3 regions of the Marinobacter sp. L-80 genome follow, and region 2 is predicted to be linked to each of the others. Evidence: predicted binding sites of a transcription regulator. Region 2 holds the regulator's gene; each other region holds the start of a gene.

Region 1 (9,980 bases), on a different contig from region 2:
GGTAAACACACGCAACATGGCCGGCGCCCAGCGGGCCAGAGTCGGTGACTTGAAGCGACCGACCATATCCAGAAATTCCTGATCGTTGACCAGGCGGTTGATAGCAGCGCCGGTTTCTTCGTCCGAATAGGGACGGATGGCATCAAATTCCTGCATGGAAGCCCTGTTGTTATCAGTGTCTGTCACAGTATGGCGTGAAACGGTGGTTCAAAAACGCGGTATTGTAGCGTTTCTTAGATTAGTTTGCCTCCACCCGGCCCGTGGGTTTGCTGGCCAATCCTCAGGGTTAATCTGGTATCATTCGCCATTGCGCCGAACCCGGCACTCCACCCGAATCAATACAGCGGCTCCAAGCCGAGCAACCGGTTATTCTATGTATCTTGATCAGGATTTCGAACAGCTTTCCACCGAGCGCCCAACCACCTCGGGCCGTGATCCGGAACAGGTGCTGCACGAAGTCTTTGGTTATGAATCCTTCCGTCCGCTTCAGGGTGACATCATCCGGGAAGTATCGGAAGGCCGCGATGCACTTGTGCTCATGCCGACGGGCGGCGGTAAATCTCTTTGCTACCAGGTGCCGGCGCTGGTTCGCTCGGGCACTGCGATCGTAATTTCACCTCTGATTGCCCTGATGCAGGACCAGGTAGCGGCATTGAAAGAGCTAGGGGTCCGGGCTGCGTTCCTGAATTCAACCATGGATTTCGAGCAGGCCCGGGCGACCGAATACGCGCTCATGACCGGTGAGCTTGACCTTCTGTACTGCGCCCCTGAAAGACTGATACAGCCGCGCACCATCGAATTGCTTCATGACGCCTCCATCTCGCTGTTCGCTATCGACGAGGCCCATTGTGTGTCCCAATGGGGTCACGATTTCCGATCCGATTACCTTCAGCTCAGCATGCTGGCAGAACAGTTTCCCGGCGTACCCCGCATCGCGTTGACCGCAACCGCGGATGAGCGAACCCGAAAGGAAATTGCAGAACGACTGTCACTGACAGAGGCAAGACACTTCGTCAGTGGCTTCGATCGCCCCAACATTCAGTACCGTATAGCGCCAAAAATAAACGCGAACAAACAGTTACTGGATTTTATTAAAGCCGAACATGAGGGCGACTGCGGCATCGTTTACTGCCTGTCCCGGAACAAGGTCGACGCCACCGCGAAAACCCTGGCCCAGAAAGGCTATACCGCTCTGCCCTATCATGCAGGCCTGTCCTCGGAACAGCGTGCCCATCACCAGGAGCGGTTCCTGCGTGAAGACGGGGTGATTATTGTTGCCACCATCGCCTTCGGCATGGGTATCGATAAACCGGACGTGCGCTTTGTCGCACACCTAGATCTGCCGAAGAGCCTTGAAGCCTACTATCAGGAAACCGGTCGGGCCGGGCGTGACGGCAAGCCGTCTACGGCCTGGATGGTTTATGGCCTGCAGGATGTCATCAAACTGCGCCAGATGCTGGAAAGCTCACAGGGTAACGATCATTTCAAGCGCGTGGAACGGCAGAAGCTGGATGCGATGCTGGGCCTTTGTGAGGTCACCAGTTGCCGCCGTCAGGTGCTGTTGCGCTATTTCGGGGACGAGCTTGAGCAACCCTGTGGCAATTGCGACACCTGCCTGAATCCACCGGACACCTGGGATGGAACCGTCGCCGTCCAGAAAGCCCTTTCCTGCGTTTTCCGAACGGGCCAGCGTTTCGGCGTTACCTATCTGATTGATGTTCTGCGAGGCTCGGAAAACGAGCGGATTCTCCAATCCGGGCACCACCAGGTGTCAACCTACGGCATTGGAACGGAACTGAGTGCCAACGAGTGGAAATCGGTATACCGGCAACTGGTGGCCAATGGTTACCTCCGTGCAGATCCGGAGGGCTATGGTGCGCTCCAGTTGACCGAGCAGTGTCGACCACTGCTGAAAGGACGTCATACCATTGAGCTGCGCAAGGACCCGGAAATCAAGAAGACAACCGGCCGGGCAAACGGCGGCCGGTCGGGTTCGCCGGTCTCAGAACAGATTACCGACAAGGCCGGCTGGGAGGCGCTTCGAGCCTGCCGCAAGGAGCTGGCTGACAAACAGGGCGTGCCGCCCTACGTCATTTTCCATGACACTACCCTGTTTGGAATGCTGGAACGCAAACCGCGCACCCTGGATGAGCTGGCGGAAGTCAGCGGCGTGGGCGCCGCCAAGCTAGAGAAATACGGCGAGATTTTCCTGCAAACCATCGCTGGCCTCGAACAGGCCTGAATTGTTCAGGCCTCTGCTTTAAACCCTTTCTTCCGGACGCGGTAATGGGCGATGGAGGTCGCTACATGGTTGCCCTCTTCGTCCACCAGTTTTCCTTCCAGGGAGAATTTCGCCCGCCCGGTCTCGTCAGCGTCAGCAAGAATGGCTGCCACGGTTTCGGGATCCAGGGTGAATTCTACAGTGACATCGCTGTTGGCTGGCTGGAGAAACTGCAACGTCATTTCCTTGAGAATCGGCGTGTACGAAGGCCCCAGATCAAATAGGGTCAGCACGCCACCGGGAATTTCGGCTACCAGAAAGTACGCGCCCGCATAAAGGCTGCCGAAGTGGTTTTTGTTGCCTTTCAAGCGGATTTTCGCTCTTACATATCCTGGCCTGACCTCCTCAACGCTGAAGTTGTTCCGTGGTGCAAAAGGAATCGACAGTCCGATGATCTTGTTCACCGCTGCATACCCGCCCGTTTTCTTCAGCCAGGCCAGAGGGCTAGCCAGTGTAGCCTTGGGGTCGGTACTTGCCACCCATTGACCGGTCGCTCCGATGAGATTATCGATAATTGCCATTGCCAAGCTCCGAAATTGATTGGGAACTGATGATTACAACGGACTTCAGTGCTCGCAAGAAGGTTTTACAATTTTTTTGGATGTTGTCCGATTTATTTTTGAGTTTCTGTTCTAAAGTGAGGATGCGTGCCTGAATCATGACCGCTTGTTAGCCGGTTTTTCCAGTAGTAAGAAAGGATCTCTGATTTGGAATATTCTCTGCCCGCTTCCCTGGTCTTCCACCGGTTCCGAAAACTGGTTCTTTGCCTGATGCCATTGGCTTTCTGCCTTGCGGCAGGACCACTCTCAGCCACAACGTCATCGACCACTGCGTCGCAGGCAGCCGTGCGCGGTTACGTACTCTGGTACCGGAATTACGACAGCCCTGCCATCCGGGCCCTGGTGGAGCTTGCTCTGAAGAAGACGCCAGAGTACGGGGAATTTCAGATCATCAGAAGTGAAGAGCTGAGCCAGGGCCGCGTACTGAGGGAACTGACAGACGGCCAATCACGATTAGTTGACATCGCCAATGTCGCTACCTCCGCAGAACGGGAGAAGTCCCTGACCGCCATACCGTTTCCGGTCGATGGCGGGTTGCTCGGTTTTCGGGTTTGCGTGGTCATGCCGGAATCCTTGCCCCGGTTTGCGGGAATCAAGACTCTGGATGACTTGAGAGACAGTCAGATTCGGATTGGCCAGGGCGCCCACTGGCCAGACACACCGGTGCTTGAAGCCAACGGTATTCCGGTGGTCACTCACTCCCGATACGAAATACTGTTCGGAATGTTGCGTAATGAACGCTTCGAGTGTTTTGCCAGGGGCGTAAGCGAAGTGCTTTACGACCTGGAATTGGAGCAGGATCCTAATCTCCTAATTGAGCCTGATCTGTTGATCGCCTACCCGATGCCGTCCTATCTCTTTGTCGGTCCCGAAGACCAGGAAACCGCCCATCGCCTTCAGCTGGGAATTGAGCGCGCCATCCACGATGGCAGCTTCAATGATTTCCTCAGGCACTACTACGCCCGCGCTGTGAAAGAGCTTGATCTCGACGAGCGTAAGGTCATTACTCTCGAAAACCCGTACCTGAGCGAAGAATCCCGTTACGTTGGGCGCAAAACCTTCGAGAACCTGCGCCGTCGGCTGGAAGTCCTAAGCCGCTAACAGTCGCTCTTCGCTTACACCCGGAACCTCGACACGTTCTGGCTCAGTGCGGTGCCGATGCGCTCAATTTGCCCGCTGTAAACATCGTTTTCGGAGGCCGCGGCGGCCGCTTCCTGGCCCTGATCTGCAATCCGGGTAATCGACGAATTCAACTCCTCGGTAACCGACGTCTGTTCCTCGGATGCTGTGGCAATCTGCGACGTCATCTGGCTGATGGACGTGATTGCCTCGGCAATCCGGTTGAGGGCATCCATAGCGTCCTGCGCTTTTTCCATGCTGACATTGGATACTGCAGTTGAGGCATTCATGACATCGACCGCATCATTGGCGCCTTTCTGCAGACGCTCAATCATGTCGTTGATTTCCTCGGTGCTGGACTGGGTGCGCTGGGCAAGGTTACGTACCTCGTCTGCCACAACTGCGAAGCCCCGCCCTGCTTCACCGGCCCGAGCGGCTTCAATCGCGGCATTCAATGCCAGCAGGTTGGTTTGCTCTGCAATACCCTGAATCACTTCAAGCACTGTTGTGATTGATGTAACGTCCTTGCCAAGGGTGTGGATGACCTCTGCGGCCGCATTAATCTCCTTCGAGAGCTTCTGTACGGCGTCCCGGGAGGCAGCGACGGTCTCCAGCGAAGCCCGGCTGTCCGCATCCGCGGTGTTGGCGGCGTCTGCGGTTTGCTGTGCGTTCTGGGCAATCTCGCCGGCAGCGGCCGACATCTCGTTGATCGCGGTCGCCACCATGTCGATTTCGGCCTGCTGGCTCTCCACGCTCGAACGACTGGTACTGGCGGTATCTCTCAGCGAGCTGACATTTTCCCCGAGTTCGGCGCTACCCTTCTGGACATCCCGAACAACCGTCTGGATATTCTCGACAAACTGGTTAAAGCTCCGGGCCAACTCACCGAATTCATCTTTTGCACTGTCGTCCAGACGCTGGGTCAGGTCAGCATCACCACTGCCAATGTCCGCCATGGCCTTGTTCAAGCGGCGAACCGGCGCCATCAGAACCTTGATGCCCAGATGCAGGATCACCAGAGAAACGATCAGGCCGATCACGGCCATGATCAATCCAGTCATTCTGGCGCTCTGGACCGGTGCGTTGATCTTGTCCGCGTTTACAAAGGTCCCCAGATACCATTGCACGCCGCGCGCTTCACTGATCGGATGGAAGCTGGCCTCCCAGTTGCCGTCATCATTACTGTATTCGTGAGCGTCCCCGCCAAGATCCGGCTTGCCGCCAATGAGCTCACTGATGTTCTTGCCGACAAGGCTTTGCCGTGGGTGGAACAGTATGGTGCCACGCTCATTGATCAAAGCAGCGTAACCGGTGTCCGCGAGTGTGACTGTGCTCAGGGTTTTTGCTATCGCGCCCAGGCCGATATCAGCACCGGCCACGCCCTCGTATTCACCGCGCTTCACGGGCGCAAGTGTGGAGATGATCATGTCGTTGGTGCTGGCATCCTGATACGGCTCGGTGAACGAGGCGCTTCCGAGGCTCATGGCCTTCTTGTACCAGGGGCGCTGGCGGGGATCGTAATCCGCTGGCAGCGTGGCATTCGCCTCCGGCGATTTCATCAGCATGTAGCCGTCGGTACGCCCGACATAGACATCCCGGAAGCCGCCGCCGGTGGTAATGGCCTGAAGAATGACCCGCGCCTCTTCGTCGTTCTCGGCATTCTCCAGGGCTTTGGCGGTGGCTTCAGTCATCACCAGCCGGGCATTGAGCCACTCTGCGATGCTCGACGTGCTCTGCTGTACGGTGTCGTCGATCAGCGCGTTCACATAGGTTTCGGTGGTGCTTTGTAATCGTAAATCGCCAGAGAGCGTAAAAGCCCCCATAACCAACAGCAACAGAATACCGAAAGCAGTCAGGAGCTTTTGCCCGAATGTCAGCTGCACGGTCGAATCCTCAGCAATAAAATTGATATTCGTTAATGTGTGTTTCGGCCCATGGTGCGAAGTCTTTAGCGGCTTCTGTTAAACTTTCCAATTATTGACGCAGACGCTGAGATTGTCCTCATTCCATAACGAACGGGAGCCGAACTGAATGGCCCATGAAGAACTGCACCTCAACCTCCGGAACCTGAGGCTTGATGACTACGATCAGCTTCAGAAGCTTATGGATCGGGTATACGACGACATCGGAGGCTCCTGGCCGAAGGACACCATCAAGGCATTGGTGGAGCAGTTCCCCGACGGCCAGATCTGCATTGAGGAAAGCGGCCAGCTTATTGCGGTTGCGCTGACGGTCTGCGTTAAGTACGAGCGTTTCAGCAACCCGCACACCTACGACGATCTGATCCTCCGTAACGAGAAGATCTGGCACAACGCCAATGGTGACTCCCTCTATGGGCTGGATGTCTTTATCCACCCCGACTATCGGGGCTACCGCCTGGGTCGTCGACTCTACGAAGCGCGAAAAGAACTCTGCCGCTCCATGAACCTGCGTGCCATCCTGGCGGGCGGGCGCATACCGAGCTACTTCAAATACGCCGAACAGTATTCACCCGAAGAGTACATTCAACGGGTCGATCGCAAGGAAATCTACGATCCGATTCTGAGCTTCCAGCTCTCGAACGATTTCCAGGTTACGCGGTTGATGCACAAATACCTTCCCGAGGATGAGAAATCCCAGGGCTACGCGACGTTGCTGGAATGGCGGAACATTCTCTACACCCCACCTTCCCCGGTTCTGAGCGTCAAGAAAACTCAGATAAGGCTGGGCGCCGTGCAGTGGCAGATGCGTGAATTTACCTCGGTTGAAGAGGTGCTCGAGCAGGTTGAGTATTTTGTGGACGCCTTGTCTGATTACAAAAGTGACTTCGCCATCTTCCCCGAGTTTTTCAACGCGCCGCTGATGGGACTGACCGATCAGATGGACCAGACCCGGGCCATCCGTTTCCTCGCCGGATTTACCCAGCAGTTCCGGGAAGAGATGTCTGAAATGGCGGTGAGCTACAACATCAACATTATCACCGGTTCCATGCCGCTGATCGAAAACGATCGGGTGTATAACGTGTCCTATCTCTGCCACCGGGACGGTCGTGTTGATGAGCAACGCAAGATTCACATCACGCCCCACGAACGCCGCGACTGGGTGATCGAGGGCGGCAACCAGTTTGAGGTCTTCGAGACCGATGCCGGCCGGGTCGCCATCATGATCTGCTATGACATCGAATTCCCTGAACTGGGCCGTATTGCTGCCAGCCAGGAGGTTGATATCATCATGGTGCCGTTCTGGACCGACACCAAAAACGGCTACCTCAGGGTTCGCCAGTGCGCCCAGGCCCGCGCAATCGAAAACGAATGCTATGTGGTCGTCACTGGTAGCGTTGGCAACCTGCCGAAAGTCGAGAACCTGGACGTCCAGTACGCTCAGTCTGCCGTATTCTCACCTTCGGATTTTGCCTTCCCGCACGATGCAGTTATGGCGGAAACCACGCCGAATACGGAGATGATCATGTTCTCCGATATGGACTTGGAAAAGCTGAAACTGGTGCGTAACGAGGGGTCTGTCACTAACCTGAAAGATCGTCGCGTTGATATGTATGAATTGAAGACCAAGTAAACTGGCCTGATCAGCCAGGTCAATTTGTTAAATAACTGCGTTAGCGGTCGATCGTATGGCACTGATGGCGTTGCAAAACTAGAATTCAGTGTCTATTGTTTAACCAATATCCAGCCTGTCTCCCAATGAGACAGGTTGCTGTGGATACGGAAATCACCAGAGAACCCGATTCATGAACGAAGCATTGCCGGACCTTGTCGCACGATTCCGAGTCAGACAGGGCCTTTTTCGGAAGGAACTTGTCGAAGCCGCCCTTTATGAGCTGGACGGCTACGGATGTGTTATGAAAACCGACAAAGTGTTCAACCCCGGTGATACCGTGGTGCTCGATCTCGTGATGGACATGCCGTTCGACAAGATCCGCGCAGAAGGACTCGCCGGGCTGGTGACCGAACGCAGAAAACACTGCAGTAACTTCTTCTATTCAATCGATTTTGTAGAGCTCGACTCCAACGGCAGCTCGTCGCTGGCGGAAAAGCTCCGCAGAATCCGGGAAGTGCTATCCAAAAAACAGTCGCTCAAATCACGTCGTTCCCCAGGCTCCATGTCCGGTTTCCGGCAGATGGCCTGACATTGATTTTCGTTGAAACCTGCCCGTAAGGAGACATTCCATGGCGAAGAAAACCAAACAGAACGTTGATAAAATCGTGAAAAAGGTCAACAAGGAGTTCGAAAAGACTTCTTCCCAGATCGAAGGCCTGGTGAACGATGCGCTGAAGCAGTTCGACAGCCTGCAGAACCAGGTTCAGGAGCCTGTTCGCAAGCTGCTGAAGGAAATCGACGAGCTTCGCGACCGCGAGATGAAGCGTTTCCACGAAGAGTTTGAGCGCCGCCTGGAAGAGTTCCATGAACTGCAGAGCAGCATTCTCGAGCGTCTTGGCGTGGCTTCCAAGGAAGCGGGTGAAGAGGTCAAGAAGCTCACAGATGAAGTGAGTAAAGAGGCCAGCACGGCAGCCAAGAAATCAGCGCCGAAGAAAACCGCCAAAACAGCTTCCAAAGCCAAAGGCGCGACCAGCAAGCCTGCGGCGAAGAAGCCTTCAGCCAAGAAAGCACCAACTGCCAAGGCTGCAAAGCCGGTCGACAAGAGTGACCTGACACTGGTTAAAGGTATCGGCCCGGCCACCGCCAAGAAGATGAAGGACGCTGGCATTACCTCCATCGACCAGATCGCCAATCCGTCTGCCGAAGACCAGGAAAAGCTGAAGGCCTTCTCAAACGTCAAGGGATACAGCCAATTCAGCGCTGAAGCCAAGAAAATCGGCTGATGCGAACGCCTGACCAGCCTGTTTTACGGGACATTGTCCTGATTGGCGGCGGGCATAGCCACGTCGGGGTACTCAAGCGGTTCGCGATGAACCCTGTTCCCGGCGTGCGCCTGACCCTGATCTGCCGCGACACCCACACCCCCTATTCCGGCATGCTGCCGGGCTACGTGGCCGGCCACTATAGCTACGACGATGTCCACATCGATCTGAGCCGCCTGGCGGAGTACGCTGGTGCGCGCTTTTACCGGGCCGAAGCCATGGGCATCGACCGGGATCAGAAGCGGGTTATCTGCCGCGGTCGCCCGGATGTGCCCTACGACATACTGTCAATCAATATTGGCTCGTCTCCTAGGGTCAATGAAGTGGAAGGCGCTTCCGACCACGCGGTTCCGGTTAAGCCGATCACCGGCTTCAACAACCGCTGGCTTGCACTGCTCTCCCGTATCGAGAATTACGACGGGCCGCTGGCGGTTGCCGTGGTTGGCGCTGGTGCCGGTGGCGTTGAGCTGACCCTCGCCATGCAGTTTCGACTGAAGAATGAACTGAAACAGCGTGGTAAAGATCCCGGTCAGCTGCATTTCCACCTCTTCGACGCCGCCGACCAAATTCTACCGACCCACAACCCCAAGGTGCGTGAGGTTTTCCGAAAAACCTTGTCGAATCGTGGTGTGAAGGTCCATCTGGGATCGCCAGTCAGCAAGGTTCAGGAAGGGTTATTGATTACCGAATCCGGCGAAACCCTGCAAACGGACGAAGTGCTCTGGGTAACCCGGGCTGGTGGCCCGGAATGGCTCAAGGACACAGGCCTGGCGCTGGACGATGGGCTGTTCCTGAGAGTACGCGATACCCTGCAAGTGGAGAATGACGACAGCATTTTTGCTGCTGGCGATATTGCCAACGTCTTGAATCACCCCCGAGAAAAAGCGGGGGTATTTGCGGTAAGACAGGGCCCTCCCCTCGCCGACAACCTCAAGCGGCTTGCAACCGGCAAGGATCCGAAGGATTTTCATCCGCAGAAGAAGTGGTTAGCGCTAATCAGCACCGGGGACAAGTACGCTGTGGCCTCCCGGGGAGATTTGCAGTTCGACGGCGCCTGGGTCTGGCGCTGGAAAGACTGGATCGATCGCCGCTTTATGAAGAAGTTCAACGATCTGCCTCCAATGGAGGAAGAATCCAAACTGCCGGATACGGCTGCCGCACAGA
Region 2 (9,980 bases):
GAAGTTCGCCAGCTACGGGGTAGAGCGGCTCCATGTGCTCTCGTACCAGGAAATTCCGGATAACAAACAGATTACGATCGTGGCGTCCGTTGGCCAGTAACGGCGCGGATGACAGAGCGGACAGCGCCGGCACGGCGTTGCCGGTGGAGGAAGAGGCATCATGAAAGTAAAACGGTTTTTTGCTCAGACCATGGCCGAGGCGCTCAAGCAGGTCAGTGAACAGATGGGGCCGGACGCCGTGATCCTTTCCAATCGTCGGGTCGACGGCGGTGTCGAAATTGTGACGGCGCTGGATTATGACGAGAATATGGCGCGCCAGCGACTGGGCAACCAGGCAGAAGAAGCCACCAACGGGTCCCGCTTGGCCGAGATGCAGGCCGACCAGCACAGGCGTCTTGAGGACGAGCTGAGCCGGTCCCGGGACCGCATCCGTGAAGTACGGGAAAAGCGGGCATCGCAGGGCGCGAGCTACGCCGGTTCGTTCGCTGCCATTCAGGAAGAGGTGAGCGGTGGTTTTGGTGATATTGAACTTCTGCCACAGGCGCCGAGGGAAGCCTATTCTGATGAGCTGGCGCAGATGCGGGCCGAGATCAGCTCGCTCAAAGACATGATGCAGGGCCATCGGCCGCAACAGGAGCCGGAGGTTTCTGCGACCACCGCCGTGCAGCAGAGGCTTGCCGAGCGCTTGCAGGAGTTCGGCCTCGGCAGTGATCTGGCGGGGTCAATTTCCCGTCGTCACAAGGCGGGGCGCCTGGAAGACGGTTGGAAGCAGTCCCTGAAAATGCTGTGTACCGGGGTTCGGACCTCCCGCATGGAGTGGCTGGATGAGGGCGGCGCCTACGCGTTGGTGGGTCCGACAGGGTCCGGGAAAACCACCACCATTGGCAAGCTGGCCGCGCGCTACGTGCTCAAACACGGTTCCGACTCGGTGGCACTGGTGACCACGGATCGCTATCGGGTGGCGGCGCACGAGCAGTTATTCGTGTTCGGTCGGATCCTGAATGTGCCGGTTCGGGTCGTGGATGAGAGCCACAGTCTGGACGATATTCTGGACGAGCTGTCAGACCGTCATCTGGTGCTGATTGATACCGCCGGACTGACCAGTGCGGACAAAGGCTATCAGGAACAGCTGGCCGAACTGGCTCGCAGCCATCACAATATCAAAACCCATCTGGTGGTCTCGGCAACCAGTCAGCCTCGCATCATGAAATCCGTGTGGCATTGCTATAAGATGGCAAATCTTGCGGGCTGTGTGATGACCAAAATCGACGAGGCCCTGACGCTGGGCGAGTCTCTCGGGTTTGTGATGGAAACCGGTCTGCCGGTAGCCTATTACACAGACGGCCAGAAGATTCCTGAAGACCTGCACCACGCAGAAGCCGTTCCGCTGGTGCGGTTGGCCGTGGATCGGCTGAAAACACTCCAGCAACAGCAAGCGGTCGCAGAGGGCCTGAAAGAGCACGCCTGAGACCGGACAGATTGACAACAGGCGTCGGAGACAAAGCCGGCGAAACGTGGCGAGAGACCAAAAACAGTATGAGCAGAGCACATCCGGTACAGGTGATTGCAGTTTCCGGCGGAAAGGGTGGTGTCGGCAAGAGTAACGTGTCGGTGAACCTCGGAATTGCCCTGGCGCAGAAAGGCCTGAGAGTGGTGCTGCTCGACGCCGATCTGGGGCTGGCCAATATCGACGTCTTGCTGGGCATCACTGCCAATCGCAACCTCCAGGATGTTCTGGCCGGCGATTGTGATCTGAAGGACGTTCTGGTGAATGGACCCGGTGGCATCAAGATTGTCCCCGCCTCTTCCGGTACCCAACGAATGACCCAGCTCAGCCCCATGGAACATGCCGGGCTGATTAATGCGTTCAGCGAACTGGGTGATCAGATCGATGTCCTGATCGTTGATACCGCCGCCGGGATTTCCGAGTCAGTGGTCAGTTTTCTGAGAGCGTCTCAGGAGCTGCTGCTGGTTGTCTGCGACGAGCCGACCTCGATCACCGATGCCTATGCCCTGATCAAGCTGATGAACCGTGATTATGGAACCAACCGCTTCCGTATTCTTGCCAATCAGGTTCGGAATGAGCAGGAAGGCCGGCATCTGTTTGAAAAACTGACCCGGGTCACCGAGCGCTTCCTCGATGTGGCACTACAATACGTAGGAATAGTTCCCTACGATGAGGCCGTGAAGAAAGCGGTTCAGCGGCAGCGTGCGGTGCTGGACGCCTATCCCAGGGCGAAAGCTTCACTGGCCATCAAGGCGCTGGCGGACAAGGTAGATAGCTGGCCGTTGCCGTCCTCGCCCCGTGGGCATCTGGAATTTTTTGTGGAGCGGCTCGTCGAAGTCTGAATCGGATCCAGTCAAACAAAAAACCGGATACATGACATTGGCGAAAAACCTCGGAATCTATAACCAGTCAAGTGCGCAGAAGCCGGCTCAGCTCATTGAGCAGCACGCGCCGCTGGTCAAGAAAATTGCCCTTCACCTGATGGCTCGCCTGCCGGCGTCCGTCCAGCTTGAAGACCTGATGCAGGCCGGCATGATCGGTCTGCTCGAGGCCGCCCAGCGTTACAGTTCTACCAAAGGTGCTACCTTCGAGACTTACGCCGGTATCCGTATTCGCGGCGCCATGGTGGACGAAATCCGCAAGGGTGACTGGGTCCCCCGTTCCGTGCATCGCAACGCCCGTCGCATTTCCCAGGCCATCAAGGCCGTTGAAGATAGACTTGGCCGCGAAGCCCACGACCAGGAAGTGGCCGAAGAGCTGGGTATGGGGCTGCCCGAATACCACTCCTACCTTTCCGGTTCCAACAGCGGTCGACTTTTTAGCCTCGACGAGCTCAATGAATCCGGAGAGCTGCCGATAGAACAGACAGAGACGCAGGATAATCCCCTTGAGGGGTTGTCCTCCGATGCCTTCCGGCGGAGCCTCGCTGAGGCGATTGAAGACCTGCCGGAGCGGGAAAAGCTGGTGTTGAGCCTTTACTACCAGGAAGAACTGAACCTCAAGGAGATTGGCGCGGTGCTCGGCGTCAGTGAGAGCAGGGTAAGCCAGATTCACAGCCAGGCAGCCCTGCGCCTTCGGGGACGGCTCTCGGATTGGCGTCAGGAATCGGACAACTGACCGCGTTCAGTCTGTGTCGCCAACGAGGTAGTCTGTAGTTTTTGGTAACCGATGCTTTACAACCGAAGCAAAGGTCCGACAATAAGCGGTTAAAACAGCGGCCTGCTAGACTTTGAACGCAAAGGTCAAACGAATTCCGGGTGTTACTAACTGGAGGTCCCATTGGACAAAAACATGAAAATCCTCATTGTGGACGACTTCTCCACAATGCGACGGATCATCAAGAACCTGCTGCGTGATCTTGGCTTCACCAACACCGATGAAGCTGACGACGGCAACACGGCACTGCCAATGCTCAAAAGCGGCAAATACGATTTTCTGGTGACCGACTGGAACATGCCTGGCATGTCAGGCTTCGACCTGCTCAAGGCCGTTCGGGCGGACGAGAATCTGAAAACCCTGCCGGTATTGATGGTAACTGCTGAGGCCAAGCGCGACCAGATCGTTGCCGCTGCCCAGGCAGGCGTAAACGGGTATGTGGTCAAGCCGTTCACCGCTGCCGTGCTCAAGGAAAAGATTGAGAAAATCTTTGAAAGAATCCAGTAACCAGAGGTCGGATGGCTCTCATGAGCGATAGCAAAAAGAACCATCGGGGCCTTGAACCGGAGGTGACGGAAAAGCTCCAGCGGCAGGCAGCGGAACTGGCCGAGAGTGTTGATGCGGGTGATTATGCCAAAGCCATGACCCTGATCAATGAACTCAGCGAAGTCAGGGATCAGGGTCTGTACCGTGAGGTAGGGCGGCTGACGCGGAGCCTGCACGAAGCAATCCGGAACTTCCAGATTGATCCCCGTAACGCCGAGCAACAGGAAGCACTGTCAAAGATGACAGATGCCTCTGATCGTCTCGAATACGTTGTGCAGATGACCGGTGAAGCAGCCAACCGGACCATGGACCTGGTTGAGGAAACCATGCCGGTGGCCAATGCCCTCAGAGACGAGGCCGCCGCGTTGCGTGATGAGTGGCAGCGCCTGCGTCGCCGGGAAATGCAGCCGGCTGAGTTTCGCGAGCTGTACGGCCGGATTGATCGCTTTTTTGTCAGCATGGCAACCGATGCCGACACCATGTACAGCAACCTGTCGGAAATCCTGCTGGCTCAGGATTATCAGGATCTGACAGGTCAGGTCATCCAGAAGGTCACCGCCCTTGTGAAAGAGGTTGAGGAGCAGATGCTCAGCCTGGTGGTGATGGCCAGTCATGTGGACCAGCTCACGGGCACGGTGCACCAGATTGAAGAAAAAGAAGAGTCTGCAGAGAAGGGCGTCGGGCCCCAGATCAAGGCCGATGAGCGTGAAGATGTAGTTTCGGGGCAGGACGACGTAGACGACCTGTTGTCCAGTCTCGGTTTCTGAATAATGAGGGTAACGCATGGCGTTTGATGCTGATGAAGAGATTTTGCAGGACTTCCTCGTAGAAGCCGGCGAGATCCTCGAAAAGCTGTCAGAGCAGTTGGTAGATCTTGAGCGACATCCTGACGACAGTGATCTGCTCAACGCCATCTTCCGTGGTTTCCATACCGTGAAAGGCGGAGCCGGCTTCCTTCAGCTTGAAGCGCTGGTGAACTGCTGCCATTCCGCGGAAAACGTTTTCGACATCTTGCGTAATCACAAGCGCAAGGTGGATTCCGAACTGATGGACGTGGTTCTAGAAGCACTCGACTACGTCAATGCCATGTTTGAGCAGGTCCGCAATCATGAGGAGCTGACACCGGCTCCGGACGAACTTATTGCCCGTCTGGATGCCCTGGCCCAGCCTGAAGGCGAGGGGGCACCGGCCGCTGCCGCTCAACCTGAGCAGGAAGAGAGCGAACCGGCAGAAGACGGTGGCGACATCACCGACGACGAGTTCGAACAGCTTCTGGACGCACTGCAGGACGAGAAATCAGCGGAGGTTTCCTCGGCTTCGAGCGCCGGATCGGCCGGCGGTGACCAGGAAAGTTCTGGAGACGACGAAATAACCGACGACGAATTCGAAGCGCTACTGGACCAACTGCACGGAAAAGGTCAGTTTGCCGGTGCGCCAGCTGGCGAGGAAGAGGCTTCTGGTAAAGAAGAAAAGCCGGCTGCCAAGGCCGGATCTGCTGGCGGCGACGACCTGATCACCGACGACGAATTCGAGAAACTGCTGGACGATCTTCACGGCAAGGGCGGAAGCCCGACCGCGGGCGGAGAGCCTTCAGCCTCGAAAGAGCCTGCAGCTCCAAAACAGCCCTCAGCGCCGAAACAGCCTGCATCTTCAAAAGAGCCGGCTTCACCGAAAGCAAACACGTCAAAGCCCGAAAAATCGAAGCCGGCCGAGAAGCCGGAGGCCAAAGGCGCTGCCGCACCGGCGATGCCTGCTCGCGAGAATGCCCCGGCCGCGGAAACGACGGTTCGTGTCGACACCAAGCGGCTCGATGACATCATGAATATGGTGGGTGAGCTGGTGCTGGTGCGTAACCGCTTGCAGCGTCTGGGTGCTGAAAGTGAAGACGAACACATGCACAAGGCGGTATCCAACCTGGATGTGGTTACGACTGATCTCCAGTCCGCCGTCATGCAGACCCGCATGCAGCCGATCAAAAAGGTGTTCGGCAGGTTCCCCCGCGTTGTGCGCGATCTCGCCAGAAACCTCAAGAAAGAGGTGAACCTGGTGATGCATGGCGAGGAAACCGATCTGGACAAGAACCTGGTTGAAGCGCTGTCTGATCCGCTGGTTCACCTGGTGCGGAATTCGGTGGACCACGGGATCGAGGCTCCGGAAGTCCGCGAGAAGGCCGGGAAGCCACGCCAGGGCACGGTTACCCTCTCTGCCGAGCAGGAGGGAGACCATATTCTGCTGTTTATCGAGGATGACGGCGCGGGCATGGATCCGGAAGTCCTGCGCCGCAAAGCAGTCGAAAAGGGTATCTACGACCAGGACGCCGCGGACCGGCTGACCAATTCGGAGTGTTACAACCTTATTTTTGCCGCCGGATTCTCCACCAAGGAGCAGATTTCGGATGTGTCCGGACGTGGCGTCGGCATGGATGTGGTGAAAACCAAGATTGGCCAGCTCAATGGCCAGTTGAGCATCGAATCCGAGCTGGGCAAGGGCTCTCGCATTGTCATCAAGGTTCCGCTGACGCTCGCCATCATGCCCACCCTGATGATCATGCTGGGCGATCAATCCTTTGCGTTGCCGCTGGTCAACGTGGTCGAGATTTTCCATCTGGACCTGACCAAGACCAACATCGTCGATGGGCGCGAGTGCATTGTGGTTCGGGATAAAGTCTTCCCGCTATTCCATATCAAGCGCTGGCTGGTTCGTGGCGGTGCTGGCCAGGAGGTGCCCGATAACGCCCATGTTGTCATTGTGGCCATGGGTACCAAGCAGGTCGGGTTCGTGGTCGACCAGCTGGTTGGTCAGGAAGAAGTGGTTATCAAGCCCCTTGGGCGAGCGCTCCAGGGTACGCCAGGCATGGCCGGTGCCACTATTACCGGCGATGGCCGGATTGCACTCATTATTGATGTGCCAAGCCTGTTGCAACATTACGGTTGAGCCGGGCCTTCCGGCGCTTTTTGCCAGAGAAGGCCGAAGAACGATGGATTGGGTAGGAGAAGTGGATGACAGTTTCTGTCCTGGTCGTTGACGATTCAGGGTTTTTTCGCAAGCGGCTGACGGAAATCCTGACCAGCTCCGGCCAGATCAAAGTGGTAGGTGCTGCGACCAATGGTCGGGAAGGCGTTGAGCTGGCCGAGAAACTGCGTCCCGACGTGATTACCATGGATTATGAGATGCCCGTGATGGATGGCATCTCTGCCGTGCGCGAAATCATGCGCAAACATCCGATACCGGTGCTCATGTTCTCATCGCTCACCTATGAGGGCGCCCGGGTCACACTGGATGCGCTCGAGGCCGGCGCCGTTGATTTTCTGCCCAAGAATTTCGAAGAAATTGCCCGGGACAACAGTCAGCTTCAGAAAATCTTGATTGAGCGGATTCTGGATGTAGCCCGCAGTCGTCCCGGCAACCGTTCTCCTGCGCCTTCCCGCGCGGAACCTTCAGCTCCGGCCTCCCGGGCGCCGGAGCCTGCAGGGCGCCCGCGTCCGGAACCAGCACCGCGTCAGCGTCCTGACACCCGGGCTCCGGCAGCGTCGGCAGGTTCTCCGGGCGAAACCGAGGCCCCCAGGCGCCATGGCCGCCGTGGGCCGGCCAAGCATTACGCCGTTGTTGGCATTGGTACTTCAACCGGCGGCCCGGTTGCCCTGCAGCGGGTACTGACGGTGTTGCCCGCGACCTTCCCGGCACCGATTGTTCTGGTGCAGCATATGCCGGCGAGTTTTACGCCTGCCTTCGCCGAACGCCTTAACAAGCTCTGCCGGATTGAAGTCCGGCAGGCTGAGGATGGTGATGTGTTGCGGCCCGGCCTGGCTTTGCTGGCGCCCGGCGGCAAACAGATGATGGTCGAGAATCGGGGCGGACAGCCCAGGATCCGTATTCTGCCCGGAGACGAGCGGCTCAATTACAAACCCTGCGTGGACGTTACCTTCGGTTCTCTTGCCCGCAGCTTTCCGGGCAAGACGCTGGGCGTCATTCTTACCGGGATGGGCTCGGACGGCAAAGAAGGCTGTCGGATGATGAAGCAGAGCGGTTCCGATATATGGTCCCAGGATGAAAAATCGTCTGTGATCTACGGCATGCCGATGGCCGTCGCCAAGGCAGGGCTGACGGATGATGTATTGTCCCTGGACGAGATCGGGCCACGCCTCGCGGAAGGTGTGTGCTGATGGATATCCTGAGCCTGCTCGGGGTCATACTGGCCTTTGCCGCAATTCTTGGCGGTAACCTGCTGGAAGGCGGAGCGGTTGGCTCACTGTTTAATGGGCCGGCGGCCATCATCGTCATCGGTGGCACTCTGGCCGCGACTATCCTGCAGACCTCGTGGCCCATGCTGAAGCGGGCTTTCACTCAGGTGCGCTGGGTCTTTTTCCCGCCGTTTATCAACCTTGAAGACGGTATCGGAAAAGTCATTGACTGGAGTGTAAAAGCTCGCAAGCAGGGCTTGCTAGGCCTTGAAGGGCTTGCCGAGCGCGAGCCGGAGCCCTTTGCCCGCAAGGGGTTGCAGTTGCTGGTCGACGGTGCCGAAACCGAGACCATCAGGGGCATCATGGAAGTTGATCTGGAATCCCGTGAGCAGAGGGATCTGGAGTCGGCCAAGGTGTTCGAGGCCATGGGTGGTTACTCGCCAACCATCGGCATTATCGGGGCTGTCATGGGCCTGATCCAGGTGATGACCAACCTTGAGGATCCCCAATCCCTGGGTAGCGGGATCGCAACCGCCTTTGTAGCCACCATCTACGGTGTGGCGCTGGCCAACCTCCTGTTCTTCCCGGTCGCTAACAAGATGCGCGGTATCGTGCGGGAGCGCACCCGCTATGAGGACATGATGATCGATGGCCTGATTGCCATCGCCGAGGGTGAAAACCCGAAATCCATCGAATTGCGGCTGCGGGGCTTCCTGCAGTAAGCATGCGCAGGCCAACTTATGCGGCGCCGTAGGCAACCCCAGGATGATCTGCACAACAAGGAGCGGTGGCTGATTTCCTACGCGGATTTCATCACCCTGCTGTTCGCCTTTTTCGTCGTGATGTACTCGGTATCGTCCGTTAACGAAGGCAAATACAAAGTCCTTTCTGAAACCCTGACCGGCGTGTTCAATGCACCCCAGCGCTCCTTCCAGCCAATCGAGATTGGCGACCAGCCCCAGAGATCGCTGAATGCGCCTGCCGAGAACGTAATCCCGCCGGCGGTGACCGAAGCGCCCCGAAATCCGGAGATGGACGCGCAGGCGCGGACCGAAGCGCTGCGAGCCATGGCTGACCAGCTTTCCATGGAGTTTGATGAGCTGATCAACCAGGGCGTGGTGTCGCTTGAGACCAGCGACCAGTGGCTGGAGCTGAATCTGCCCAACAGTCTTTTGTTTGGCAGCGGCGATGCCGAGCCCCATTACGATGCGTTCGAGGTGGTCGAGAAAATCGCCACGGTTCTGAACAACCGGGACAACGCTGTCAAAGTGGAAGGCTTCACCGATAATCAGCCGATCAGTACCTCCCGTTTTCCGTCAAACTGGGAATTGTCAGCCGCCCGGGCGGCTGCCATGGTCCGGATGCTGGTGATGGAGGGCATTGAGCCGGAACGTCTGGCGGCTGTCGGCTATGGCCAGTATCAGCCGGTTGCCCGGAATGACACTGAGGAAGGGCGCCGCAGAAACCGCCGGGTGGTATTGCTGATCTCCCGTGACGCCAGTATTCGCGGTGCCATGCGCTGACCCGATCGTCGGCAGATGCGTATAGAGCCATTGGCATGGTTCCTGTATTACTCCTCGTTAACAATAAGGCGCCGGCAACAGCTTGCCGGATTTTCCGAGGACTGGTTCAAGTTGCCCCGGGAATGGCCGATAAACGGGACTGTGGCAACGGTCAATTGCCGGCCACACCGATGTATTCTCTGGAGAATCAAAGCGTGCGAATCTGGGCAGTAGCCAATCAAAAAGGTGGTGTCGGTAAAACCACGAGTGTGGTCGCCCTGGGCGGCTTGCTTGCCGAACGCGGCAAGCGTGTTCTCGTTGTGGATCTGGACCCGCATGGCTCACTCACCAGCTGGTTCGGGTACGATCCGGATACAATCGCGCACAGTGTTTTCGACCTGTTCCAGCACCAAGGCAAGGTTCCGGAAGGGCTACCTGCCCAACTGATTACGGAGACCAGCTGCAAGGGCCTGTCCCTTTTGCCGGCGAGTGCAGCCCTGGCTACTCTTGAGCGACGAATGATTGGCGTGGAAGGCATGGGGCTGATCATTTCCCGGGCTCTGACTCAGCTTTGGGACGACTTTGATT
Region 3 (9,980 bases), on a different contig from region 2:
CCTCGGAACTGCACCCCGTCAATCCCACTGCCAGCAAGCCGGCCAGTGCCAGTTTCTTCATCGTTTGCTCCTTACCAGAATCCATTGAGACAACATCAGCATAACCAGTGAAAACACCAGCAACAGTGTGCCCAGGGCATTCACCTCGGGTTTCAGGCCCACACGCACCATGGAATAGATGCGCAGGGGCAGAATTTCATAGCTCGGGCCACTGACAAACGTACTGACCACCACATCATCGAGAGACAGTGTAAACCCTAGCAGCCAGCCTGCCAGTAACGCCGGCATGATCACCGGGATCAGCACGGTGCGGGTCATCGTAAAATCAGAAGCGCCCAGATCCCGGGCGGCCTCGGGCAGGCTCTCGTCGAAACCACTCAACCGGGCCATGACCGTGATCACCACAAACGGGAGGCAGAAGGTGACGTGGGCCAGCAGCAGCGATACATAGCCGAGCTGCAATCCCACCAACAGGAACAGGGCCAGCAACGAAATAGCCAGGACAATCTCCGGCGACATCATCACCACAAACAGCATGCCGTTGAGCAGCTTCTTGCCCCGGAATCGGTACCGGTGCAGGGCCAGGGCCGTCAGGGCACCGATAACCGTGGACACCGTGGCGGCAGACAGCGCCAGCCAGAGGGAATTCCACATGGCGGTGACCATGGCCCGGTTGTTAAACAGCGACTCGTACCAGCGCAGGCTGAGGCCACCCCAGGCATAGCCGGTGCGGGACTCGTTGAACGAGAACACCACCAGCACCACGATGGGAACATAAAGCAGGAGGTAGACCAGTGTGAGATAGGTTCGGGGCAGCCACTTTGTCATCACGCGCCCTCCTCACCGATACGCCGCTTGCTCAACCGGTGGGCAAACATGAGAAACGCCATGGTCACGGTCAGCACGATGCTGGCGGCGGCCCCGAAAGGCCAGTTGCGGGCATCGAGGAACTGGTTCTTGATCACGTTGCCTACCAGCAGGTTTCTTGAACCGCCCAGAATATCCGGAACGAAGAACAGGCCCATGGCCGGCAGCAAGACCAGCATCACGCCGGCCAGCACTCCGGGCAATGTGAGCGGAACTATTACGTGCACAAAGGTGGAAAGCCGACCCGCGCCCAGATCATGAGAAGCCAGTAGCAGCTCCTGCTTCAGATCCTCAAACACCGAATACAGTGGCAGGATCATGAACGGCAACAGCAGATACACCAGGCCAATGATCACTGCGCCCTCGGTGTAAAGCAGCTGCAGCGGCTCATCGATAAGCCCGACCGACATCAAGGCGCTGTTCAGCAGCCCATTGGTGGCGAGGATCAGCTTCAGTGCGTAGGTGCGCACCAGAGAGTTGGTCCAGAACGGCACGATCAGAAGGAAGATCAGGACCAGCTGACGTTGCTTGCCCACTTTGGACAGGGCCCAGGCAAACGGATAGCCAATCAGCAAACACACCAGCGTGGTCATCGCCGCCATGTACAGGGAATGCAGGAAGACGTCCAGATACAGGGGATCAAACAGCTGGCGATAGGCATCCAGATTCAGGGGCAGAGACAGGAACGAGACCGGGTCACGGGTCATGACACTGGCGCCTACCACCAGCAGATTCGGCGCCAGTACCAGGAACAGGAGCCAGCCCCAGACCAGAATCAGGACAGCGTTTTTGAACGGCTGCTGCATAATGCTATGCATCGGCCGGCAGTTCCTCTTCGCTCCTCTGGCTGGCTTCTTCTGGAAGCAGCCATTCCCAACCATCAACCCAGCTGACTTTTACGGGCTCTCCAAGCCGGTAATCAAACGCCGGGTCATCTTCATCAAAGAATTCACTGGCCAGAACTTCGGTGCCATCGGCGAGATGGATGACCGAATCCAGCGTGCTGCCCTTGTAATTGCGCTCGACAATCTTGCCTGCGACGCCGTTCTCGTCGTCAGGGTCGAGAACCCGGATATCTTCCGGTCGAAGCAAAACGTGCAGGCGCTGGCTTTCGCGAACCGGGAAATCCGGACGGCGCAGGGTTCGTTTGAGGCCGAAGACATCCACGGTAATGGAACCGTTCTGAACCGACTCAACGGTGCCCGGAAAAAAGTTCGTCTCACCCACAAACCGCGCGGTGAAGAGATTCGCCGGTCGCTCATAGACTTCCCGGGGCGTTCCCAATTGCTGAACGAGGCCATCCTTGAGCACCACCACCCGATCCGACATCGACAGCGCCTCTTCCTGATCGTGGGTCACAAAGACAAAGGTGATGCCGAGCTCCCGCTGCAGGCGCTTCAGCTCCACCTGCATGGTGCGACGCAGTTTGTAATCGAGGGCCGAAAGGGGTTCATCCAGCAGCAGCAGGCGTGGGCGTTTGACCACCGCGCGGGCAATGGCGACCCTCTGCTGCTGTCCGCCGGACAACTGATGGGGCTTGCGCCGGGCAAAATCCTGCAACTGCACCATGGCCAGGGCTTCATCGACACGCTGGCGAATCTCGTCCTTGGGACGTTTTTCCATCTTCAGGCCGTAGGCCACGTTGTCGAACACTGACATGTGGGGGAACAGCGCGTAGTGCTGGAAAACGGTATTCAGCGGCCGGTTTTCCGGGGCGGTGTGAGTGAGATTTTCTCCCGCCAGGGTAATGGTGCCCTCGTCAGGATGCTCAAAGCCCGCCATCAGGCGCAGCAGCGTAGTCTTACCGCAGCCGGAAGGCCCCAACAGGGTAATGAACTCGCCGTCGTAGATCTCAAGATCCAGACCGTCGAGCACCGTTTTGCCACCGAATTGCTTGGAAAGATTGCTCAGGGATAGCAGTGTCTGTTTCATCGGCGCTGCCCAAAGAATGAGCGGCCTATTTTTCCAGAAACCGACGCAAACAAAAAGGGGCGCCGGGGTATTACAGCCCCGGCGCCCCTTTGACTGACAAAGCCCTCAAGCCTTCGACGGGCTCTCAGGTATTGTCAGGCTTCAGTCTTCAGCCACACTGTTCAGATAGGCCTTGTCGGAAATGTTGGTCCACTGACGAACCTGCTTGAGGTAGTCACGCTGTGAATCGATAATTTCTTTCGCAAGCGGATCCTTCTCAGCGGCTTCGGCCAGCAAACGGTTAGTGGTGCTGCGCAGGGCATCAATGACTTCCGGCGGGAATACCTTGTGAGTTACATCCGGGTAGTCTTCTTTCATGCGATCCCAGGCCACGCCACTCTGGTGGGTGCTCTGGATGTACATGTCATAGGCAGCGGTGCGCATGGCAACCCGCAGGATCTCCTGAAGATCCTTTGGCAGCTCTTCCCAGGTCTTCTTGTTGATCAGGAACTGAACTTCCGCGCCCGGCTCCTGCCAGCCCGAATAGTAGTACTTGGCGATCTGGTGGAAACCCATCTGGAAATCCAGGGCAGGACCGACCCATTCAACGGCATCCACGGTGCCACGCTCGAGTGCGGTGTACAGCTCACCCGGCGGCAGGTTGGTCACGGCAACACCCAATTCCGACATAACCTCGCCAGCGAACCCCGGGGTGCGCATCTTCAGGCCCTGAAGATCCTCAAGTGAATTGATCTCCTCGCGGAACCAGCCACCCATCTGGTTACCGGTATTACCACCCGGGAAGGACAGCATGCCATAGGGTTCATACACCTTCTGCATCAGCTCCATGCCCTCACCGTGGTAGAACCAGGCGTACATCTCGGGCGCGATCAGCCCGAACGGAATGGTGGTGAAGTACATAGCGTTCGGGATTGAGCCCTTGTAGTAATAGGACGCGGTATGGCCCATGTCGTACTGGCCGTTGCGAACGAGATCGAAGATTCCGAAGGGGGCCTTGTGCTTGTTGGATGGATCTATGCGAATCAGCAGACGGCCATCCGACATGGTCTCTGCCATGTCCGCCATATGCTGAACAGTCTCCCCCAGTACCGGAGAGTTTGGCCCCCAGGTTTGCGCAAGGCGCAGAGTATAGTTTTCCTCGGCGAGGCCGATGCTGCTTGCGAGAAGCAGCGCCGACGCTACCGTTGCTTTCAGCAGGTGGGTCATTGTCGTTGAACCTCTATTTCATTGTTATGTTGTGATTTTTGATGCCTCGGAGATAGTAACCTGAGAGTTTAAAAAAGGCCAAAATCTGTTCATCCGGGCGTTTATTGGCTATGTTGAATACCACTGATTGCAGTAATTCCAGGGATCCGGGATACAGTCCATGCCAGACAACGAGCTTTCCAGACATCGGGCACAGTTAGAGGCCCTCCGGGCCGCCTACGTGGAAAAGTTGCCCGAGACGTTTGAACGTCTCGAAGCGCTCATCGACGCGATACCGACCGACCCGAGTGATGCATTCGGGCTCGACAACCTGAACGCCTCACTCGGACTGCTATACCAGGAGGCCCACAAGCTCGCTGGCACTTCCGGTTCTCTCGGTCTTGAGTATGTTTCTACAGCAGCAAGGCAGTTGCTGTCTCTTGCCGAGAACTGGCACACGCATCCTCTCGACGCTCTTTCGAAAAGAGAAACGATGGATACGCTGGTCGAGACCATGCGAAATTGCGACCTGAAGCCGGTTGAGGAAAGCCCTGGACCCAGTAAACGCGGCTCTCGGAAAATCCACATTGTGGACGATGACGAGTTGGTGGCTCAGGAAATGCTTACCTGGCTTATTGAGGCCGGATTTGATGCGGAAGTTTTCCTGTCTTCGTCGGTTTATCTGGATATATTTGAAACGCTTGCCCGGCCAGACATGATTATTATGGACGTCGCCTTTGGCGAGGACATGAGCGCGGGGCCGGACATCATTCGACAGCTTCGCAACCGGCTGGGGAGAATGCCGGCGGTTATCTTTCTTTCCATCCATGACGAAATGCCCGCCAGGCTTGCAGCGCTCCGGGCGGGTGCCTCGCGCTATCTGGTCAAACCGGTCACCAAAGACCGCCTTATGGACCTCGCCCATGAATTCGCCGAGCGCAAGCACACGACAACCTACCGCGTTCTGCTGGTAGATGACGATCAAACCGCCCTGCAGGCCGCAAAAATACAGCTGGAATATGTTGGGCTTGAGGTACATGCCTGCGAGGAACCTCTGCAGGCATTGACAGTTGCGCGGGCGATCAGGCCAGATGTCATCATTCTGGATATTGTGATGCCCAACGTCTCCGGGACGGAACTCGCTGCCATCCTCAGGGAGGACCGTGAATTCGATGCCACTCCCATCGTCTTCCTGACGTCACAGTCTCATCAGGATGAGAAAACCTTGAGTGTTGCCCTCGGAGGCGACGACTACGTCCTGAAGCCGTTCGACACCGACTACCTGACCGCCACGGTCCGCGCCCGTGCCAAACGCTCCCGAAGGTTGCGCGAGCTCATCAATGCGACCGACAGCCGCTGATCAGACCTTGAACTGACCAACTAGCTCCCGAAGGCTCTCCCCCAGGCGCGCCAGTTCGTGGCTGGCTTCGTTGGTCTGGTTTACGCCGGTATCACTGCGTTGGGCAGCATCGACAATACGGACCACGTTCTGGTTAATCTCTTCGGCGACCTGGCTCTGCTGCTCTGAGGCTGTGGCGATCTGAGTCACCTGATCATGAATCTTGCCGACCGATGTCTCGATGGTTCGCAACGCGCTGGTTGCATGATTGATTCTTTCGACGGTTTCCGTCGAGCGGTTGCGTGATTTGTTCATCCGCTCAACCGATGCCTTGGATTCGGTAACAAAGCCGTCAATCATGGTGCGAATCTGATCAGCAGACTCGGCGCTGCGTTTCGCCAGCTGGCGAACCTCATCCGCAACCACTGAGAAACCACGCCCATGCTCACCAGCCCGTGCAGCCTCGATGGCGGCATTAAGGGCCAGCAGATTGGTCTGCTCAGTCACAGCATGAATGACATCCAGCACCTGCTGGATCTCATCGGACTTTTCCGCCAGGGCATTGATGCTTCGGGCGGTATCTTCAATCTCTTCGGACAGTTTGTTCACGGCGCCCTGAGCACTGCTGATGGTTTCGCCACCTTCCCGGGCCATGCGATCGGCGTCTGAGGCCGAACTTTCAACTTCATTGGCATTACCGGAAATCTGCTGGATGGTGGCGGCCATTTCGTTGATGGCTGAGGCAATCTGATCCGTCTCGGACCCCTGCTCCTGAACCGAAGCCCGGGTCTCGTTTGCAACCCGGCTCAGTTCTTCCGCTGCAGAAGCCACCTGGTCTGTTGTCGCGCCCACCTCACGCATGGTGTCCTGGATCTTGACCACGAAGGCGTTAAAACGCCGGCCCAGCTCGGCCAGTTCGTCATTGCCTTCGTCTGGCAGGCGCTGGCGCAGGTCACCCTCACCGTCGGCGATTTCCTGCATCATGTTGCTGACGCTCTTCAGTGGCCGGGTCACACTACGACCCACGAAGATGCCGATTACCAGGGCAATCACGACCACCAGCACTGTCACCAGCAGGATAAAGCCCAGGGTTTCGGCCATACCGGCTTCAATTTTTTCGCGAGCTGCTGCTACCTGGCGATCAATGTCGGTAATGTAGACGCCAGCACCGATCATCCAGTCCCAGTCCGGGATGATCGTGGAGTAGGACATCTTGGGTTCTTCATTGCCAGAGGCCGGGTTCATCCAGTCATAGCCATAGAAGCCCTCACCGCGGGCCGCGTCGAAAAGATTGCCAACCAGTTTCCTGACAACCGGGTTTGACGTGGGGCCTTCTTTCGAAGGATCTGGAGCATACGCCAGGTTGAAAACATCCCGGGTGTAGGCGAATACATAATTGGTTTCGTCAAAACGGATAGAACGCAGACGCGCGGCAGCCGCCTCCTTCGCCTCCGCTTCTGTCATTGAAGGGTCGTTCTTGGCCTCCAACACCACTGCCTCAGCAGCATCAATCAGGTTCTGCAGCCCGGTCTTACGTGCATCGAGAAGACTGGTCTCCAGGCGTTTGAGTTCGGCTTCGCCATTTGCCTGAATCTGATTGGCGGTGATCCAAGCGAGGGTTGCCGCCGTTATAAGTACAGGCACAAGTACAGCGATAAGTAAGCGGCTTCGGATTTTTAACCGACTCAGAACATTCATGCTTTCAAACTCCCGGGAACTTGCTATTGATGCGGATTATCCACAGACCAACTCAGACGATCTGTTCCAGTTTGTTAAAAGAGATTTCACTGACTCTCTCTGCGCGTGTTCAGCGCTACGGATAAACGGACCTTCCGCCAATGTTTTCAGACAAGTAGAGTAACGGCAGTAACGTAAATGTCTTGAGCAAGCGTCAGACTAAAGGACCACTACGAAGGTAGACCAATGAAGCACCTGTTTCTGGTACGCCATGCCAAATCCAGCTGGGCCGATGAAACGCTCTGTGACCGGGAGCGGCCACTGAACGCCCGGGGCGAGAGTCAACTGGTACCTCTGGGCAGGGCTCTGGAAGCATCGGGCGCGCTCCAGGGCGAGATCTTCAGCAGTGATGCCACCCGCGCCATCGCCACACTTGAGGGGGCAGCGCCTGAGATGGCTGCTCGCGAGCGCTGCCAGCATCTTGCCGAGCTGTACACCTTTGACTACCGGCGTCTGCTCGCCTGGCTAGAACATCGCGACGCTGATTCCGGAATCACGCTTGTAGGTCACAATCCTGCCTTGCTGGAACTGGCCCAGTGGCTGCTGAAACATCCTCCCGAACAGCTACCTACCGCCAGCTTCATTCACATCCGCCTCCCGATCAAACATTGGCACCAGCTAGACCGGGGCAAGGGCAAGCTGGTGGCTCTGATGACGCCACAGGATTACAGCTATGCCCACTTCGAACGGAAACTTAAAAAGAAAGCCAGAACCGAGGGAGACGACCCGGCAAGGGACATCCCCAAGGCCCTTCACCACCAACATGATCGGCTAAGGCAACTGGAGCGTGGTGTTATCCTGGGCCTGGACGACGAATTCCTGCACCAATACCGGATTGCGATTCGGCGCAGCCGGGCCATTGCCGAATCGGTGCAGGAAGTGACCGGTGACAAGACGCTGGCAAAAGCGGTTAAAACCCTGAAACGTCATGCCCGTGCGACGGGACCGTTACGCGATCTGCATGTTTTTCTCCAGGACTTGCCTGAATTGTGTGGCGACAATTCGGAAATCCGGGCAGCCCTGCAGATCTGGTTCGAACAGGAAACCGCCAACCGCCACAAAAAACTGGTCAAGCGCCTGCAGAGCAAGCGCTATCACGACAGCATGGAGCACTGGCTGAACCTCATTGAGTCCCGAAAGTTCCAGAAGTTGGCGGAGACGCTGAGGGCAAAAGACATCCGAAAGGCGGTGGAGAGCCGTATAAAAGGGTTCAACAGATTGACCGCTGAGCTGATGCATACCTCCCCGGATGAGGATATTCATCGGCTTCGCAAGCAACTCAAGCGAATCCGTTACCTGATGGAGCTGGACTCGAAAATCTGGAAGCCCGAGCTGAAAACGATGAAAGCACGCCAAAAGCTGTACGGCCGCTTCCAGGATCTCCATGTTCAGATCGAGCTGCTTGACCAGTTCCGCAAGGCGGCCCCGGAGGTCTTACCCGCTGCCCTCGACGGGATCCTGGAAACCCTGGAAGAGTGTAAAGCGGACGCCCGGAAACAGATTCTGACCCTTGGAGGACTTGATGGAGCCCCGTTATGACACCCTGTTTTACGACGGACAATGCCCACTGTGTGCCAAGGAGATTCGCACTTTGCGCAAACTCCAACGGGGCAACCTGATTTTTGCAGACATTCACGAACAGCGTGATGGCAGCGGCAATTTGCCGAGCCATGAAACCCTGCTGCGACGCCTGCACCTGATGACCTGGACCGGGGAATGGGTCATCGGCTTGCCTGCAAACGTTCGGGCCTGGTCCCACACGCCCTATGGCTTTCTGTTCAAGCCCCTGCTGTGGCCCGGCATTTTCCAGATTGCCTCGCGTATCTACGGGAGATGGGCAGATAAGCGCTTTGAACGTAAGTACGCCTGCGCCTTCGGTAACAACGAGGCGGCTTAATCGTACATATGCGGAGTGACGCTCGGCGGTCGAACCCTTATCCTGAGGCATAACCTTATTCCATCAGTTTGAGGAGCTCAGCCATGAAAACTGCCCATGACCTTGTAGAAGCCGCCAGGAAAGAAATCCAGGAAGTGCCCCTGGATCAGGCGGACGATGCCATCAGGAATGCCGATCTTCTGCTGGATGTGCGGGATGCGGATGAATACCGGGCTGGCCATATACCGGGCGCGGTGAACATTTCCCGCGGCTTGCTGGAGTTCAAGTTTACCAACGATCCGGCGTTTGAGAGCCGCGACATGAACATTGTCTGCTACTGCAAAACATCCGGGCGAGCCGCCCTGAGCGCCAAGGCCCTGAAGGAAATGGGCTACATGCATGTGCAGTCCATCGCCGGTGGATTCGATGCCTGGCAGGAAGCAGGCAAACCGGTCGCCAAGCCGGAACTGCCCTCGTTCGAGTAATGGATACCTACAGGCAGCAGGTCTTGTACTTCCGGCCACTGCCACAGGGGCAGGCGTCGTTCCGACCGGGCTTCAACTGGCCCTCGCTGGTGTCTCCCCGAAGGTAATACCAGCGGCCCTGCTCCTGAACGAAATCGGATTTTTCTTCGAGAAAGCCCCAGCCCTTGCCCAGGCGGTAGAGCGCTCGGAAATGAACCCTGCCGCGATTGCCCGACTCACTGGTGTCCAGGATCTGCAAACCGGTCCATTCCGGCGAGTCTGCCAGAGTGAGCGTCTGTGGTCGTGTGCTCTGGTGCCAGGTGGCTCGCAGGTAATCCGGAAGATCGAGAACGAACGCTGCGTAACGGGACCGCATCAATGCCTCCGGCGACGGAGCCGGTTTATCCTGATGGAACGGCTGGCAGCATTCGGGGTAGGATTTGCCGCTGCCACAGGGGCAACTTTGGTGTTCAGGCTGCTGGGTCATCGGGGATCATTCTTTTCGACTTTGCTCCTGGCCCCGCAGTGTATCAATATCTGACCGGTACTGCTCCGGCCTTTTCCAACGACTTCCTGGTGA

Evidence for each region. The regulator FliA, encoded in region 2, starts transcription of late flagellar genes. The targets are predictions, from matches to a motif close to CTAAAGTTTNNNNNNNNNNNGCCGNTAA.
Region 1: the regulator FliA is predicted to act here: its motif matches at 5,885-5,912, upstream of AC13E3_RS06010 (methyl-accepting chemotaxis protein).
Region 3: the regulator FliA is predicted to act here: its motif matches at 7,181-7,208, upstream of AC13E3_RS11835 (methyl-accepting chemotaxis protein).

The regions. Positions count from the first base shown of each region.
Region 1 is NZ_JBSXOI010000051.1:29,771-39,750, reverse strand. It holds gene AC13E3_RS06030 (lysophospholipid acyltransferase family protein) at 1-156, opposite strand, end outside; gene recQ (DNA helicase RecQ) at 374-2,242, shown strand; gene AC13E3_RS06020 (YiiD C-terminal domain-containing protein) at 2,248-2,802, opposite strand; gene AC13E3_RS06015 (hypothetical protein) at 2,989-3,942, shown strand; gene AC13E3_RS06010 (methyl-accepting chemotaxis protein) at 3,957-5,843, opposite strand; gene AC13E3_RS06005 (carbon-nitrogen hydrolase family protein) at 5,992-7,512, shown strand; gene AC13E3_RS06000 (hypothetical protein) at 7,685-8,083, shown strand; gene AC13E3_RS05995 (helix-hairpin-helix domain-containing protein) at 8,124-8,777, shown strand; gene selD (selenide, water dikinase SelD) at 8,777-9,980, shown strand, end outside.
Region 2 is NZ_JBSXOI010000077.1:329,383-339,362, reverse strand. It holds gene flhA (flagellar biosynthesis protein FlhA) at 1-100, shown strand, start outside; gene flhF (flagellar biosynthesis GTPase FlhF) at 161-1,468, shown strand; gene AC13E3_RS21105 (MinD/ParA family protein) at 1,537-2,349, shown strand; gene AC13E3_RS21100 (RNA polymerase sigma factor FliA) at 2,381-3,124, shown strand; gene cheY (chemotaxis response regulator CheY) at 3,287-3,670, shown strand; gene AC13E3_RS21090 (protein phosphatase CheZ) at 3,691-4,476, shown strand; gene AC13E3_RS21085 (chemotaxis protein CheA) at 4,493-6,643, shown strand; gene AC13E3_RS21080 (protein-glutamate methylesterase/protein-glutamine glutaminase) at 6,709-7,872, shown strand; gene AC13E3_RS21075 (flagellar motor protein) at 7,872-8,612, shown strand; gene motD (flagellar motor protein MotD) at 8,631-9,413, shown strand; gene AC13E3_RS21065 (ParA family protein) at 9,608-9,980, shown strand, end outside.
Region 3 is NZ_JBSXOI010000067.1:197,281-207,260, reverse strand. It holds gene AC13E3_RS11865 (extracellular solute-binding protein) at 1-61, opposite strand, end outside; gene potC (spermidine/putrescine ABC transporter permease PotC) at 58-828, opposite strand; gene potB (spermidine/putrescine ABC transporter permease PotB) at 828-1,685, opposite strand; gene potA (spermidine/putrescine ABC transporter ATP-binding protein PotA) at 1,678-2,799, opposite strand; gene AC13E3_RS11845 (TRAP transporter substrate-binding protein) at 2,941-4,005, opposite strand; gene AC13E3_RS11840 (response regulator) at 4,166-5,344, shown strand; gene AC13E3_RS11835 (methyl-accepting chemotaxis protein) at 5,345-7,021, opposite strand; gene AC13E3_RS11830 (CHAD domain-containing protein) at 7,247-8,599, shown strand; gene AC13E3_RS11825 (thiol-disulfide oxidoreductase DCC family protein) at 8,583-8,957, shown strand; gene AC13E3_RS11820 (rhodanese-like domain-containing protein) at 9,041-9,421, shown strand; gene AC13E3_RS11815 (YchJ family protein) at 9,429-9,887, opposite strand.